2 regions of the Alteromonas sp. ABV4_515 genome follow, and region 1 is predicted to be linked to the other one. Evidence: predicted binding sites of a transcription regulator. Region 1 holds the regulator's gene; the other holds the start of a gene.
What was found. Region 1 encodes LexA, which represses DNA repair genes until DNA is damaged. Its sites were predicted from a motif close to TACTGTATNNNNATACAGTA; they were not measured.

Region 1 (7,490 bases):
CTTCCTCCGAACAAGCTACCGTACCGACTACCGGATCGTAGGCATCAGCACAGCGCATGACTTCACGTTCGAAATAACGGTCAACTGTTTGCTCCCAGTAGAACGCGCCCACTGTGACAAACATATCGTCAGTAAGACGTCCAGCTAGACGGAGTTCTTGTGAGAACTGTGACTGCTGTTGGTCGCCGCCACCGGATGCGCCGTTTTTAGTAAACAACACATGGCCTGTCACCGGCGTGAGGTAAGGCACGATGTCGGCATCTTGTGCGGTTTCGAGGGTAAAACCGCGGTAGCCAGTAATCGACGTTAGCGTAAACTCTTCGAAGCTGTGGTTGTATTCAACGGAGATCCCGCCGGTTTCTGTGTTCGAGTACGCTGGGCTGGCAATTTTAACTTCATTGTTGCCCCAGGACACATCCACATCAGCATAGTCTTCTCCAAGCTGGTGGAGGTCAGCCAGTGAACCGCGGCCAATACTTTGTAGCGTTGGTGTACAGCAATCCCGTGTCTGCTTGGAATAATCCGCAATGATATAGAGGTTGTCATCCATGCCAAGATCGATATCCAGCTTACCGCGCATCCCCTTACTTTCGTCACCGTTGATCATCTCGCCAGTGGTGAGGTTTTTTACAAAACCATCGAAGTCACGATTGTAGAACGACAAGCGTCCACGCATATTATCGTTGAGGGGGCCGGTAACCTGACCCATCAATCCCCAGGCGTCATCGTCGGTGAGCGTCATACGGACTTCACCGAAAAAAGAATCTTCCGGGCGTTTGGTAAAGACGCTAACTACACCACCTGAGGCATTTTTACCGAACAGTGTGCCCTGTGGACCGCGCAGTACTTCCACCCGGTCGATGTCAGCCAGATCTGACAGGAATTGCACGGTACGGCCTAGCGGAATGCCATCGATTACTGTACTTACGGTGGGCTCTACGGCTGTCTGGAAGGCGGTAGTACCAATACCACGAATGTTAACGCCGGAACCTCGCATATCACCAGACTGATTAAACGTAACAGACGGGCTTACCTGCACCAGATCCTGAAATTCTGTAGCTTGCGCTGCATCCAGAATTTCTCCAGATACGGTTGTTACTGCGACGGGCACTTCCATGAATCCCTGCACACGCTTTTGCGCAGTGACTTCAATGACTTCCAACTGGGCTTTGGATTTTGCGTCTTGCTCAGCGTCTTCCTGCGCGAGCAGGGCCGACGACGACATCGCGCCCAACGCTATCAGTAACGCTTTTGTGAGTGGCTTTTGGTTAAACATCAATGTATCTCCTCAGGTCTTTTTTTGCACTCGGCAACATAAGTGCATTTTTTGTGCGCATCCCAAACACTGAGCTGCGCTGATATTTTTTGTTTAATAATTGTTAATTTCTTAACAAGGATACAGCTTGATCTGTTTAAAAGTCTATCGTTGTCTTTTTGTTTTGATATCGCTCATACTTTATTTAAAGTGTTGAAAAATATGATCTTAATTTTTGTTTCTAAGTTTGGGTTATAAGCATATTTTCAAATATTATATGCTAACGTTGTCTTTTTGTTGTCTATAACGCAATATTTTCAACTGGGTTTTCGGAAAGCCTGTGGCACAATAGAAATAGTTGCAGAAAACGTAAGTAGATATGAAAGCGGAAAAGAACATCACAGTGCATGACGTTGCCGAAGAAGCTGGCGTGTCTATCAAAACCGTGTCGCGGGTTCTGAACAACGACCCCACCGTTAGAGATAAAAATAAGCAGAAAGTCCTCGATGCCGTGGCGAAAACCGGCTATCGCGTAGATTTAAATGCCCGGCGACTGCGGACCGGGCAGTCGTATCTTATTTGCCTGCTATATATGGACTATGCTTCCAACTCTTATTCCGCAAGGCTGACGTCGGGGGCCATTGAAGTTTGTGATGAAGCGGGCTATGACCTACTTGTGAGGCCAGTTAAAGACAGAGCTTCGCTTGTTGAACAGGTCAGAAAACTCTCGGAACGCTCTAATCCCGATGGCTATATTCTCACGCCCCCTTTGTGTGATGATAAAGGTGTGCTTGAGGTGATTAACGCCGAGAACAAACCCGTAGTAAAAATTTTGCCGATGGATATGGACGAAGTCAGCTGCGTATCCTGCGACATTGTCGGCGGTGTACGAGAGGCGGTTACCCATTTGTTGACCATGGGTCACCGTCGTATTGGCATTATTAATTACAACACGGTCCATGGCGGCTTACTGCGCTACCAAGGGTTTCAGGAAGCCCATGATAATTTTGGGATCAGTGTCGATCCTGAGCTGGTGGTAAATAGTAACCCTAAAACCGACGAGACCTACGAAAGAATTATCCGCACCATGCTGAGCCGGGACGATCGGCCCACGGCATTTTTCACCTTCAACGATTACATTGCAACACTGGTTTACAAAGTAGCTAGCCAGCTTAAATTGCGTATTCCGTACGAGTTATCGGTAGTGGGATTCGATGACGACCCCTCTAGTAAAAACCTTTGGCCACCGCTAAGTACGGTGCATCAACCGGTGGAGAACCTGGGTAAGGCTGCGGCCGGAAAATTGATTCAACAGCTTGTACTTCATCGTCCTTATGAAGAAACCACTGATTTGAGATGTCGGTACGTGCAACGTAGCTCATGTGGCCCACTGTTGTGAACAAACCGGCAGTGTTGCAATTGTCAGCTAAGCTGACAGAGCACCGCCAGTGAAAACGTTGACTCGGTTTCAGCGCAACGCCTACGCGTCGGGTGCTTTTACCAAAAGTACGTTGTGGAATTTTACAGACCTTCTGCTTCTTTACTACCTGGCAGATATTCAGGGCTTAGGGGCTTCGGCAGCAGGTCTCATTTTAATGGTTTCACTGATTGTGTCCGGTATTCTGGATATCACGCTGTCAGTCATGCTCGATACCTATCGGCTGCGTTATCAGAAAGTAATTGCCCTAAGTGCCCCTATTACCGTGTTGTCTTTTGCTCTGCTGTTTTATCCCGTGGAATTGGCGAAAGAGTCGCTGTTTTTATTCTATCTCGTGGCTGCAATCGTGTTCAGAATTGGCTATGCGTTGTTGGATATTCCACACAATGCCATGCTTGGTACGCTAACAAGCGATAGCCGTGAACGCACAAAGTTGTCATCTGCCCGCATCTTCTTCAACGCATCAGCCATTCTGGTTTTCGCAGCCTTCGCGGGTAAAGTTATTGCGTTGTTGGAAACCCCGGGAGATAGCCTTCGATTATGGATGTTGGGCCTCTGCTGTCTGTTTATGCTGAGCAATATTTATTTATGCATCATGCCCGTGTGGTCATTACAAATTCAGCCTCTTCAAGTACAGCGGCCGCCACTGAGAGCCACCTTCACGGCGTTGTTTAAAAATCGCGCCTTTATGGTGCTGGCATTGTATGCGCTTTTACCTTGTATCTTTATTCCAGTGTTTTACAAATCCGGCGTCTACTTCGCCAGTATGTTACTGGCAGACGAAAAACTCACGAACTGGCTCATTGTAAGCTTGGCCATTGGTAAATTGGTGGCATTGCCCGGCTTCGTAAAGCTGTCGTACCTGATAGAAAAGCATCACGCCATGATTCTTGGCTTAGTGGGTCTGATTGCGGTGTTACTTATATTCATGGTGTTTACGCCCCGGTCGCTACCTTTCCTGTGTTTGGCGTTCTTCTCGTGTGGCATTTTTGCCGGAGGACTCATGGTGTTGATATGGTCCGCGCTACCCGACACTATCGAATATGGTTTGCGAGAAACGGGGGTAGTGAACCCTACGCTAACCTTTGGCGCTTTCCACCTGGTGATGCGGGTGAGTGATGGACTGTCATTCGCGGTGATAGCGGGGGTACTGGAATGGTCTGCGTTGCAAACTGCAGGAAATGCAGAATTCTTTGTCGATAGCATTGCCATTATTGCCGCTATCGGCTGTGTCCTTGGCGTTGCCGTGCTCTGGTTTTATCCGATAACCCATCAATGTCACCAGGAAATGGTAAATACAGCTGAGGAAAAAACCGCAATCAATCAACGTTGATCACTTGTCAATCTTGCATAACTGTATATACTCACAGGAACTGTATAGAAAAACAGGGCTGTTTATGCGTCCACTTACCCCAAGACAAACGGAAGTTCTCGAACTCATTAAAACCACCATGCTGGAAACCGGTATGCCGCCAACGCGTGCCGAAATCGCCAGGCAACTGGGTTTTAAGTCGGCCAATGCGGCGGAAGAGCACTTAAAAGCACTGGCACGAAAAGGGGTAATCGAAATCCTGGCGGGTACCTCCCGGGGTATTAAACTGAATATTCCTCTGGAAGCTGAAAACGAGGAAGATGCCGGTTTACCGTTAATTGGGCGGGTTGCTGCCGGTGAGCCAATTCTGGCCCAGGAACATGTGGAAATGCACTACAAGGTCGATCCTGACTTGTTCCACCCCCGTGCAGATTTTCTGCTGCGCGTAAACGGCATGAGTATGAAAGATATCGGTATTTTAGATGGCGATCTTCTCGCAGTGCACCGTACTACAGATGTTCACAATGGGCAGGTTGTGGTTGCACGTGTTGATGAAGACGTAACCGTGAAACGTCTTGAAAAACGTGGCCGAGAAGTATGGCTGCATGCTGAAAACGACGAATTCAACACGATTAAGGTAGATTTGGCGTCGGAGCCTTTCAATATTGAAGGTTTAGCCGTTGGTGTGATCAGAAACGCCGACTGGATGTAAGCGCCGGGCACCAAAATAGATGCTAAAGAATAAGAAAGGCGATGCACTGAGGTGATCATCGCCTTTTTCTTTTATCAATATGGTGCCCTTAACTCAGCGCTAGTAAAGGATTTGCCTTAGCTTAATAACTGGCGTGTGCATAATGCAGTGTTTTTAGTGCCAGCATAAAAACGTCAGCATTTTTTTCGCCACTCACATTCTTCACTACAGTCACTGCTGTGTTGTGTTCACGACACAGAATCGTCATGGTAATACCACCCATGCTGCCGCCTGAATGCATCACCGCGGTGGGAATGTCGTCCATTAACTTAAGTGCTTCCACGTTATCTTTATACGCTTCCCGTTCTCGATAATCGCCAAAGCCAACTTTCCAGCCAATGCCGTAGCCCACTTCGTCCCCGTTATTTAACGTTGCCCGGGTAAACATGGATTTCGTTGTTTCTGCAGCCAAATAATCACTGGCTACGTGAGCCACTGCAAAGCGCACAATGTCAGATGGCGAGGCAATAAAACCGCCACCTGCCCACTTGTAGCTGTGGTCGGTTTGGGGAGCGTTAATCAAAGTGCCTTCTTCGGTTGTATAGGGCCGGGCGCGGTTTTCGATAATTGTGAACTGATCATCAAATACAGTTTCTTTTAGCGATAAAGGCGCAAACACTTCCTGTTCGATAATCTGACGAAAATCCCGATTGCCATCAGCGCCTTCCATTGCAGCACTGACTAACGTCCAGGCGAATGTGGAATAGCTGAAATCGGTACTTGGTGAGAATTCCAGCGGATCATCCTTAAACATGGCGAGGGCGCTGTTAATATCTGGGTAGGTTTCATTGAGCAAAAACTCATTCGCGCCTTCTTTGTAATGGCGAATACCGGCTGTATGAGAGGCTAACTGACGTAAGGTAATGACTGGCTTGTCTTTCGGCCAATCAGCGACATAGTCGGTTACCGGTGCATCTAAATCAATTTTACCTTCGTCATACAGCCGCATCATTGCTGCCGTTGCGATGAGCTTGGATACACTGCCGATGCGAACCTTGTGGTGCGGTGTCATGGCGACGCGATTTTCTACATCGGCATAGCCAAAACCCTCGGCCATCATAATGCCTTTTTCATTACCCAATGCCATAGTGATGCCTGGCACAGTGTCATGATTAACCGCTTCATTGAACATAGCGGAGATGGCGTTTTTCGGGAGTGGCTTGGAGAACGCGTTAAAACAGAGCACAAGGGAAAGCGCTGAAAAAAGAAGTGATTTGTGCAGCAAAAGGACAATCCTGTCTGAAGGTTAAACCTTTACCCTACAGGATGTTTTTCATCTGGCAAATAAAAAGCCCGCTTTCGCGGGCTATGCATCTGGACGGTGATGCAGTAATCGATATTTACACTATTACTTAGCCGCTTGTGCTTCAGCGGTGATGCGCAGGGTAACTTCGTCACTTACATTCGGTACATACGTGTCGATACCGAAATCAGAGCGTTTAATCGTTGTTTTTGCATCGAAGCCTACCGCTTGTTTCTGTGTCATTGGATGCACGCCTGCGCCATTCAGTGTTACGTCCAGTGTCACTTCTTTCGTTACACCTTTGATGGTCAGATCGCCGGTGACTTCCATCGTTTTGTCACCTGTTACTTCAACGTCAGTGCTCTTGAACGTAGCTTTAGGGAATTTAGCTTCGTTGAACCAGCTTTCTTCCATGAATTCTTCGGTCAGTTTCGCCACAAAGGTATCCATAGACGCAATAGATACAGAAACGTCTACCTTACTGTCTTCTGGGCTCTCTTTGTCATAAACAATAGTCCCTTCAGCACCGTTAATTGCTGCTGTAGGGTTAGAAAAACCGAAGTGGCTCCACGACGCAATGACATTGGTGTGAGTCGGGTCGATTTTATAAGACACAGGTGCCGCCAATGCACTTACGCTGAACAAACCTGAAAGCAGTACCGCTGGGATCAATTTAGTCATTACCAATTTCCTTTTTAAACTTGGGGTGTCAAAACAATGAATGTTGTCAGATGATTAATGATACGGCTTCCTGAGAAATTAGATGTATTTAAGATCTGAACAAAACATTCTAATAATCAGAATGAACGCAAACCTTGCCATAATGACCGTCTCCCCATTTCACCATTCCCATGAAACCCGCCATTTATTTTTCACCTAAAGTCTAGACATTGAGCAAAAACTGTTTAATTCTTATACCGTAGTTAACAGAAAAATAACAAAATAAGATAATAATTAACAAGTCGGGCGACTATACGACAGAATCCTGTGAGCAGGGTATTACACAAGATTCTCCATCACGGAGGTGTTGAGTGAAAAAACTCGTAAGTAACGCATTGATGGTTTGGGGGGCAATGAGCGTCGTCACCGCGACCAGCGCACTAGCTCAAACTCATTCTACGTCAGAACGCGCAGGCGAACTGAATCTGCGTCAGGGAGTGACGGATATCAGCGGTCAGGTTTACGACCTGCATATGCTGATGTTTTCGATATGTGTCGCCATCGCCGTCGTGGTGTTTGGAGCGATGTTCTACTCCATTCTCAAACACCGAAAATCTAAAGGCGCCAAGCCAGCGCACTTCCATGAAAACGTGAAAGTCGAAATCGCGTGGACGGTGATCCCGTTTTTGATCCTGATATTTATGGCAGTACCGGCAGCCCAAACCCTGATTGCCATGGAAGATACCAGTAAGCCAGATATGACGGTATTAGTCACCGGTTCGCAGTGGAAATGGCACTACCAATACATGGACTCAGACGTTTCTTTCTATT
Region 2 (7,490 bases), on a different contig from region 1:
ACGTGTGGTGGCGGAAACAAAGCATCAAACCTTCGACGACCTGCTTACCGATATTGGATTGGGCAATGAGCTGAGTGCCATCGTTGCTCGCCGCCTACTTGGTGAATCGGCAGAAATTCCGGACAAAAAAGGGAATGTCGCTATTCGTGGTACCGAAGGCTTGTTAGTGCATTATGCCCGTTGCTGTCATCCTATTCCTGATGATGAGATTGTGGCCGTACTCAGCCCGGGTCGCGGTATGACCATTCACCAAACAGGGTGTAAGAACATCCGCAAGCTGGCAAAAGAAGAACCGCAGCGTGTACTGCCTATGCAGTGGGACGATACGCCGCAAGGTGAATTTAAAGCTTCTTTGCGTATTGAACTGTACAACCACCAAGGTACACTGGCTAATCTGACGAATATGATATCGGGTTGCGACTCCAATATTATCGGGCTCCAGACAGAAGAAAAAGAAAGTAATATCTACTTTATTGATATTGAATTGACGACATACAACCGCGTACATCTTGCGCGTGTGATGAAGAAGATCAGAACGATGTCAGAAGTACAAAAGGTCTCGCGTCACAGTCAGTCCCGACACTAATTTTTTGAACAGGATTCATCATGGCTAAATCAATTATTCATACCGACAATGCGCCTCAGGCAATCGGTACTTACAGTCAGGCAGTTAAAGCGGGTACCACTGTGTACCTTTCTGGTCAGATCCCTCTAGTACCTGAAACCATGGAAATCATTTCTGATGATTTCGCTGAGCAGGCCACACAGGTTTTTGAAAACGTAAAAGCGGTTTGTGAAGCGGCTGGCGGAACAATTAACGATATGGTTAAGGTAAACATCTTCCTGCCTGACCTGTCTCATTTTGCTACTGTTAACGAGATCATGGCGAAGTACTTTAACAAGCCTTATCCTGCTCGCGCAGCCATTGGCGTTAAAGAACTGCCTAAAGGTTCTCAAATCGAAATCGACGGCATTATGGAATTGCCGGAGTGATTTAAATTGTGTTGAGCCTGCGCATCACGCATTTTTAAGCCGCGTTTAACGCGGCTTTGTCTTTTGGCTTCCTCGATAAACGCAAGCTTTTTGACTATTTACTGATAAATTGAAATAAAAAAAGGCCCGAGAGGGTCTTTTTAACTTCAACTAATCAGGAGATTATCATGCGCTCTGTTTCTTTTATTGTACTACTGCTCTGTAGTAGTGTTTTTCACGTTTTTGCGGCGCCCGCGCCAAGCGCGTCGGAGGTACGACCGCTGCTTGAAGGGATGTCTGTGCCCGATGTAAAGGTGACCGATACCGACGGTTCGCCGTTCAGTTTAAAAGCACTATTGATGCAAAAGCCCTCCGTGGTGGTGTTTTATCGCGGCGGTTGGTGTCCCTACTGCAGCGCGCAATTGGCAGGTCTGAAAGACATTGAAAAGCCTTTGACCAAAGCGGGCTATCAAATTCTGGCGGTATCGCCTCAGTCGCTAGCGCAACTGAACGAGCAAAAGCTCGAGGAAACGTTTGCAGCACGGTTATTGTCTGACGCTTCGCTGTCGGCACTGAATGGATTTGGGATTAGCTATTACGTCGATGCCGAAACAGCTAAGAAGTACGATAGCTACAACATCGCGCTTACCAACGACAGTTCAGGTAAACCAGTACTTCCTGCGCCCGCAGTATTTATCGTCGATAAGCAGGGAGTCGTGCAGTTCAGCTATGTAAACCCCGACTACAAGGTGCGTCCTTCACCAAAGCTTATTCTGGCAGCCGCTGAAGCGCTGGTAGAGTAACTCGTCTCGTAGAATTTACTGGCCCTGAATACAGGTTTGACACTGTTGCAGGGCCAGCCTCTCGCAAACCGACTGTGAATGCCTTACACTGGGCCTATATACAGTTAATTTCTTTAAACATCATGCAGTCACTCGCTCATACACCGGTCACTGATCTGAAAAAGGTTGGCGCCAAGGTGGCTGAGAAATTGTCAAAAATTGGTCTCAATACGGTGCAAGACGTGCTGTTTCATTTGCCGTCCCGCTACGAAGATCGCACTCAGGTTTACGAAATCGAAGACTGTAAACCGTTCACGCATGTCAGCATTCAGGGTGAAGTGAAATCTGCCGACATCCAGTACGGCAAGAAACGTATGTTTGTGGTGAAAGTTTCAGACGGAACGGGCACAATCACTTTACGTTTTTTCCATTTCGGTGCTGTTCAGCGCACCATGATGACACCGGGGAATGAAGTTCGTTGCTTCGGTGAAATCCGCACGGGTAAGTGGGGGCTGGAAATGATGCACCCCGAATTCTCGTTAATTGGCGAAGACGACGATGACGTAGAAGAAACCCTGACGCCGGTGTATCCCACCACCGAAGGCGTTAAACAACTCACCTTAAGAAATCTTACCGAACAATCGTTGGCATTGCTGGAAAAGGGCGGCTTAACGGATTTGTTGCCAGACGGCATGTATGAAGGGCAGGTGACGCTGGCCGATGCCCTTCGTCTTGTGCATCGTCCACCACCGGATGTGTCATTGGAGATGATGGAAGAAGGTTTGCACCCGGCACAAAAGCGATTGATTCTAGAGGAGTTGTTGGCACACCACCTCAGCGTGTTGAAGGTTCGCCAGCAAGCCCAAGCCCAACCCGGCATACCTATCAACATAAATCATGACTTAATTGGGAAGTTGCTGGATAGTTTGCCATTTTCGCCCACAGGCGCGCAGCAACGGGTAGTGGCCGACATTCAAAAAGACATGAGTCAACCTTACCCAATGATGCGTTTGGTGCAGGGCGATGTGGGTTCAGGCAAAACATTGGTGGCGGCTTTGGCTGCGTTGTCAGCCATCGGTGCGGGTTACCAGGTTGCGCTAATGGCCCCTACTGAGCTCCTAGCAGAGCAGCACGCCAGTAATTTTCGTGGCTGGCTCGAACCGTTAGGTATCGAAGTCGGTTGGCTCGCAGGTAAACTTAAGGGCAAACCTCGTCAGGAAGTACTCACTCGCCTCGAAAGTGGCAATATTCAAATGCTGGTGGGCACCCATGCTATTTTTCAGGAGCAAGTGGAATACCAACAGCTCGCACTTGTCATTGTGGATGAACAACATCGGTTTGGTGTGCATCAGCGATTAGCGCTGCGTGAAAAAGGCGAGAAGCAGGGCCGTTTTCCTCATCAGTTAATTATGACTGCAACGCCGATTCCGCGAACACTGGCGATGACGGCTTACGCTGATTTGGATACCTCAGTCATTGATGAGCTGCCTCCCGGGCGTTCACCGGTTACCACCGTGGTATTACCCGATACCCGTCGTGGCGATGTGATTGCCCGGGTATACGACGCGTGTCATAACCAGGGGCGCCAGGCTTATTGGGTATGTACATTAATTGATGAATCGGAAGTGTTGCAATGTCAGGCCGCAGAAGATGCCGCCGTAACGCTTCGTACCGCGCTACCGGACTTACGGGTTGGGCTGGTGCATGGTCGTCTAAAGCCGGCCGAAAAGCAGTCTGTGATGGACGAATTTAAGCGCGGCGAACTCGACTTGCTGGTGGCCACTACGGTTATTGAAGTGGGCGTAGACGTGCCAAATGCCAGTATTATGATCATTGAAAACCCAGAACGACTCGGGCTCGCACAGCTTCACCAGTTACGTGGACGGGTGGGGCGAGGCGCGGTGGAAAGTCAGTGTGTATTGATGTATTCGGCACCCTTGTCGAAAACCGCCACTCAGCGACTTGGCGTACTGCGCGAGTCTAGTGATGGATTTTATATTGCCCAAAAAGACCTGGAAATCCGTGGCCCCGGAGAGCTTATGGGCACTAAGCAAACCGGGATTGCTGAAATGCGCATTGCTGATTTGGTGCGTGACGGGCAATTAGTCCCGCAAGTACAGAATATCGCCGAACGGTTATGGCAGGATTACCCGAGTCATGCACAAGCTATCATTAATCGTTGGATTGGATTTAAGGAACAATACGGGAATGCATAACATTTCTGTCTTTATTGCCCCAGCGCAAAGCGAAGATGAAAAAAACAAGCTACAACAGGTAGCAGAGAAATGGTCTTTTCCGGTGATAAGCGAACCGCCAGAAGGTCTTGCAGTAATCGTCGAAGATGGAAAGCTGTCGGTGAAAGATTTTGCTGAACCCAAACAACTTGGGGTTTTTGTAGACTTTCTTTCTGGCAGTAGTTTGTATCGCCAACAGCATGGCGGTGGTAAGAAAGAACCCATTGCCAAAGCGATTGGCGTAAAAGGCGCTGACACACCGACGGTCCTGGATGCCACACCAGGATTAGGCCGCGATGCGTTTGTTCTGGCGTCGTTGGGTTGCCGGGTGGTGATGATGGAGCGTTCACCTGTGGTCGCCGCACTGCTCGACGATGGTTTGTTGCGCTTGGCAGAGCAAGACCGTGAATTTGCCAAGCGATTCCGGTTAATTCACGGTAACAGCATTGAACAAATGGAAGTGTTAAATGAAGAGATTGATGCAGTTTATCTCGATCCAATGTTTCCACATCGGAAAAAATCTGCTTTAGTAAAGAAAGAAATGCGTGTTTTTCAGCAGTTACTCGGCAGCGATGACGATGCGGACGGATTACTGTTACCTGCCAGAACACTGGCAAAACAACGGGTTGTGGTGAAACGTCCTGACTATGCCGAGCCGCTGGCAGGCGTGGCGCCCACCATGGCGATCAAAAGTAAAAAACACCGTTTTGATGTTTATCTATCACCCAAGTAGGAGAGAAGTATGATTAGCGTTGGTAGTACCTTGCCGGAAGTCACCTTTGGCTTGTTAAAGGACGGAAAAACCACCAATCCTCACACCAATGACATCTTTGGTGGTAAGAAAGTAGTCGTGTTTGCAGTACCAGGTGCGTTTACGCCAACCTGTTCTGCGGCCCATTTGCCTGGTTATGTGGCATTGGCGGACAAAATTAAGGCAAAGGGCGTTGACGATATTGTCTGTATATCGGTTAACGATGCGTTTGTTATGGACGCGTGGAAGCAGGCTAGCAACGCCGAAGAAATTACCATGTTGGCAGACGGCAACGCGTACTTCACCAAAACCATTGGTATGGACATGAACACCGGTGATTTCGGCGGCGCACGCAGCGTTCGTTATTCTATGGTGGTGGAAGACGGTGAAGTGACACAGCTTTTTGTTGAAGATCCGGGCCGTTTTGAAGTATCTGATGCGGAATCTATGCTTAAAGTCCTGTAATTAATTAATGCCTATCTTATGTAAATCGGTTGTCGACTAATACTTTAGTCGGCAGCTGTTCGCTTTCTTCTTCGTAATATACTGAAAATCCAACATTAATAGTGCTTTTGAACAATGTTTGTAAGCACTGTCTACGTCATTATTTTTTCTTACTTATTGTGCACTAATCCATTCGTTCTGCTATGCTCGTATTAAGCGTAGTTTGCCTATATATGGTGGGGGTAAGGAAGTACTCCACGGTTTTTCAACCGTTATTCTGCAGCGTATGATCTCGCAGGATGATCAGAAACGCTCGAACGGTCCCAAGGAGGGAATACATGATGAATAAAGGCCAAAAATACGGCGTCTACCTGATATCAAAGTCGTTATCTTCTGATGAAGCCAGCGACGAACAGGTAATGCTGTTTAAACAATTACTACAAACCTGCGGCTACGAAGTTACCGAACTTACTGCAATTGAACAGCTCGAGCAGACATCTAATCAAGATCTGATTTTTTATGACGCCGCCTTGGCGGATGAAAAATTAGGGGCATTTTATCGCTATCAAGGTTATGCCCGTTGGATTCTTTTTAATCTTCAACCTGGTGACATTGACGAGTGCGAAGCAATTATCGCTGGCGTTGAAGGCACGTTCTATACGTCTGATACCCCAGAACTATTGCTTAAAGGGGTCCGTCGCCTGGCGAAAATGGATGTGTGGTTTAAGCGTAATTCAATTAACGAAGCTTTACGTCGTTTGCGTCAGCAAACCCGTAAAGCAAGCGCTGCAATAAATCGCCCTCAGGAATTGTCTAAATCGATGGTGCATCCGAAGCTGACTAAGCGCGAGGTGACAATTATTGAACTGGTTGCACAGGGTTCGCAAAACCAGGAAATCGCCGACCAATTGCATATCAGCGTCAATACGGTAAAAACGCACATTTACAGTATCTTTCGGAAAACGCACTCAAGAAACCGAATCGAACTACTGTCGTGGTCGCAACAATTCGTGAGTGATTACAGTAGAGTTTGAGATGAGCAAACGCAAAATCCGGTAGAGAAATCGCCGGATTTTGTTTGTCATAATCTATATTGTGGTACACGTAATAACACGATAGCCTGTATTTATTCGAAACAAGCACAACTTTCAATTCAAATCACCGCATTAGCTCATAAGTCACGTTGTAGACCTAGAACTCGATGCTATAACTGCTCGAAGGTATCTTTGCGGAACACGCACTAATACGTGTAACTCATCTGGTTACCATTAGACAAGTGTAGTCAAACAGAGCAAATAAAATCTGCTCTTTGTTAACGAATCAATAATTGTCGGAAAAGCTATAAAGAGAAGAATCCAGTGAAGTCGTTACCCCTGCTAAAAGGTTGACTGTGGAGACTTATTAGCTATTGAAGTGGACAACTGCGAAAATAATGAAAGGTAGAAGGAAAATAAGAGTCCATGTAGGCGTTTTCCTCATCCCAACTATTCCCTGTCAGGTCAAAACTAACCCATTAAATGTATCGCTCATCGTTTTGTGCTTCCATAATCATTTTGTTGTAATTTTAACTGCGTTTAAAAAACGAGCGAATGCGGCTTGCACGTATATGCGAAAAATATGTTTCATAAAAAAGTCGTAATTTGGAAATGTTGCTATGGATCTGTAAAAAACTTTGTGGCAACAATAACCTGCTGTTACCCCTGCTAATACTTGATATGTGGCGATCCTAAAGTGTGCTTACACACACCTAACTATAAAATACATATGGATCAACACTATGAAAAAGAAACTTTCTGCATTGACGTTAGCGATGCTGCCAGCGCTTGGAATGGCGGCTCCTACTGAAACAGTAAGCTATGAAGACGATTCTATTATTGTTGTGTATAAAGCTTCAGCGACAGAAGCCGATCGCAATGCTGCAATGGCCCTAATCAATCCAGGTAAAGGAAAAATTCAGGCCGGCGCTGCGCCAATCAAATCGCTTATGAAAGGCCGTGCTGCCAGCTTAAATATTGGCAACATGGGCGTTAAGAAAGCGATTGAAACTCTCAAAGGCCATCCTGCAATCCTGATTGCAGAACCTAACTACCGCCTGAAAGCTGATTACGTTCCTAACGACGAAGACTTCGATTTGCTGTGGGGCCTGAACAACGATGGCTCCAACGGTGGCGTTGCTGGTGCAGATATCAGTGCTGTGGAAGCATGGGATATTACTACTGGTTCATCTGACGTTGTTATCGGTGTAATCGACACAGGTGTTGACTACATGCACGAAGATCTTGCAGCCAATGCATGGACCAACCCAGG

Region 2: a site for LexA is predicted at 1,862-1,881, ahead of recG (ATP-dependent DNA helicase RecG). Genes of this name have one in related genera too.

The regions. Positions count from the first base shown of each region.
Region 1 covers NZ_JBSWWZ010000001.1:888,951-896,440, reverse strand. Annotated here, with positions in the region: gene ACXAGX_RS03835 (TonB-dependent receptor) at 1-1,276, opposite strand, end outside; gene ACXAGX_RS03830 (LacI family DNA-binding transcriptional regulator) at 1,635-2,654, shown strand; gene ACXAGX_RS03825 (MFS transporter) at 2,704-4,026, shown strand; gene lexA (transcriptional repressor LexA) at 4,091-4,717, shown strand; gene ACXAGX_RS03815 (serine hydrolase domain-containing protein) at 4,839-5,981, opposite strand; gene ACXAGX_RS03810 (YceI family protein) at 6,105-6,680, opposite strand; gene coxB (cytochrome c oxidase subunit II) at 7,073-7,490, shown strand, end outside.
Region 2 covers NZ_JBSWWZ010000004.1:181,009-188,498, reverse strand. Annotated here, with positions in the region: gene spoT (bifunctional GTP diphosphokinase/guanosine-3',5'-bis pyrophosphate 3'-pyrophosphohydrolase) at 1-586, shown strand, start outside; gene ACXAGX_RS11030 (RidA family protein) at 607-993, shown strand; gene ACXAGX_RS11025 (peroxiredoxin-like family protein) at 1,161-1,775, shown strand; gene recG (ATP-dependent DNA helicase RecG) at 1,898-3,970, shown strand; gene ACXAGX_RS11015 (class I SAM-dependent methyltransferase) at 3,963-4,721, shown strand; gene ACXAGX_RS11010 (redoxin family protein) at 4,731-5,204, shown strand; gene ACXAGX_RS11005 (helix-turn-helix transcriptional regulator) at 5,522-6,217, shown strand; gene ACXAGX_RS11000 (S8 family serine peptidase) at 6,961-7,490, shown strand, end outside.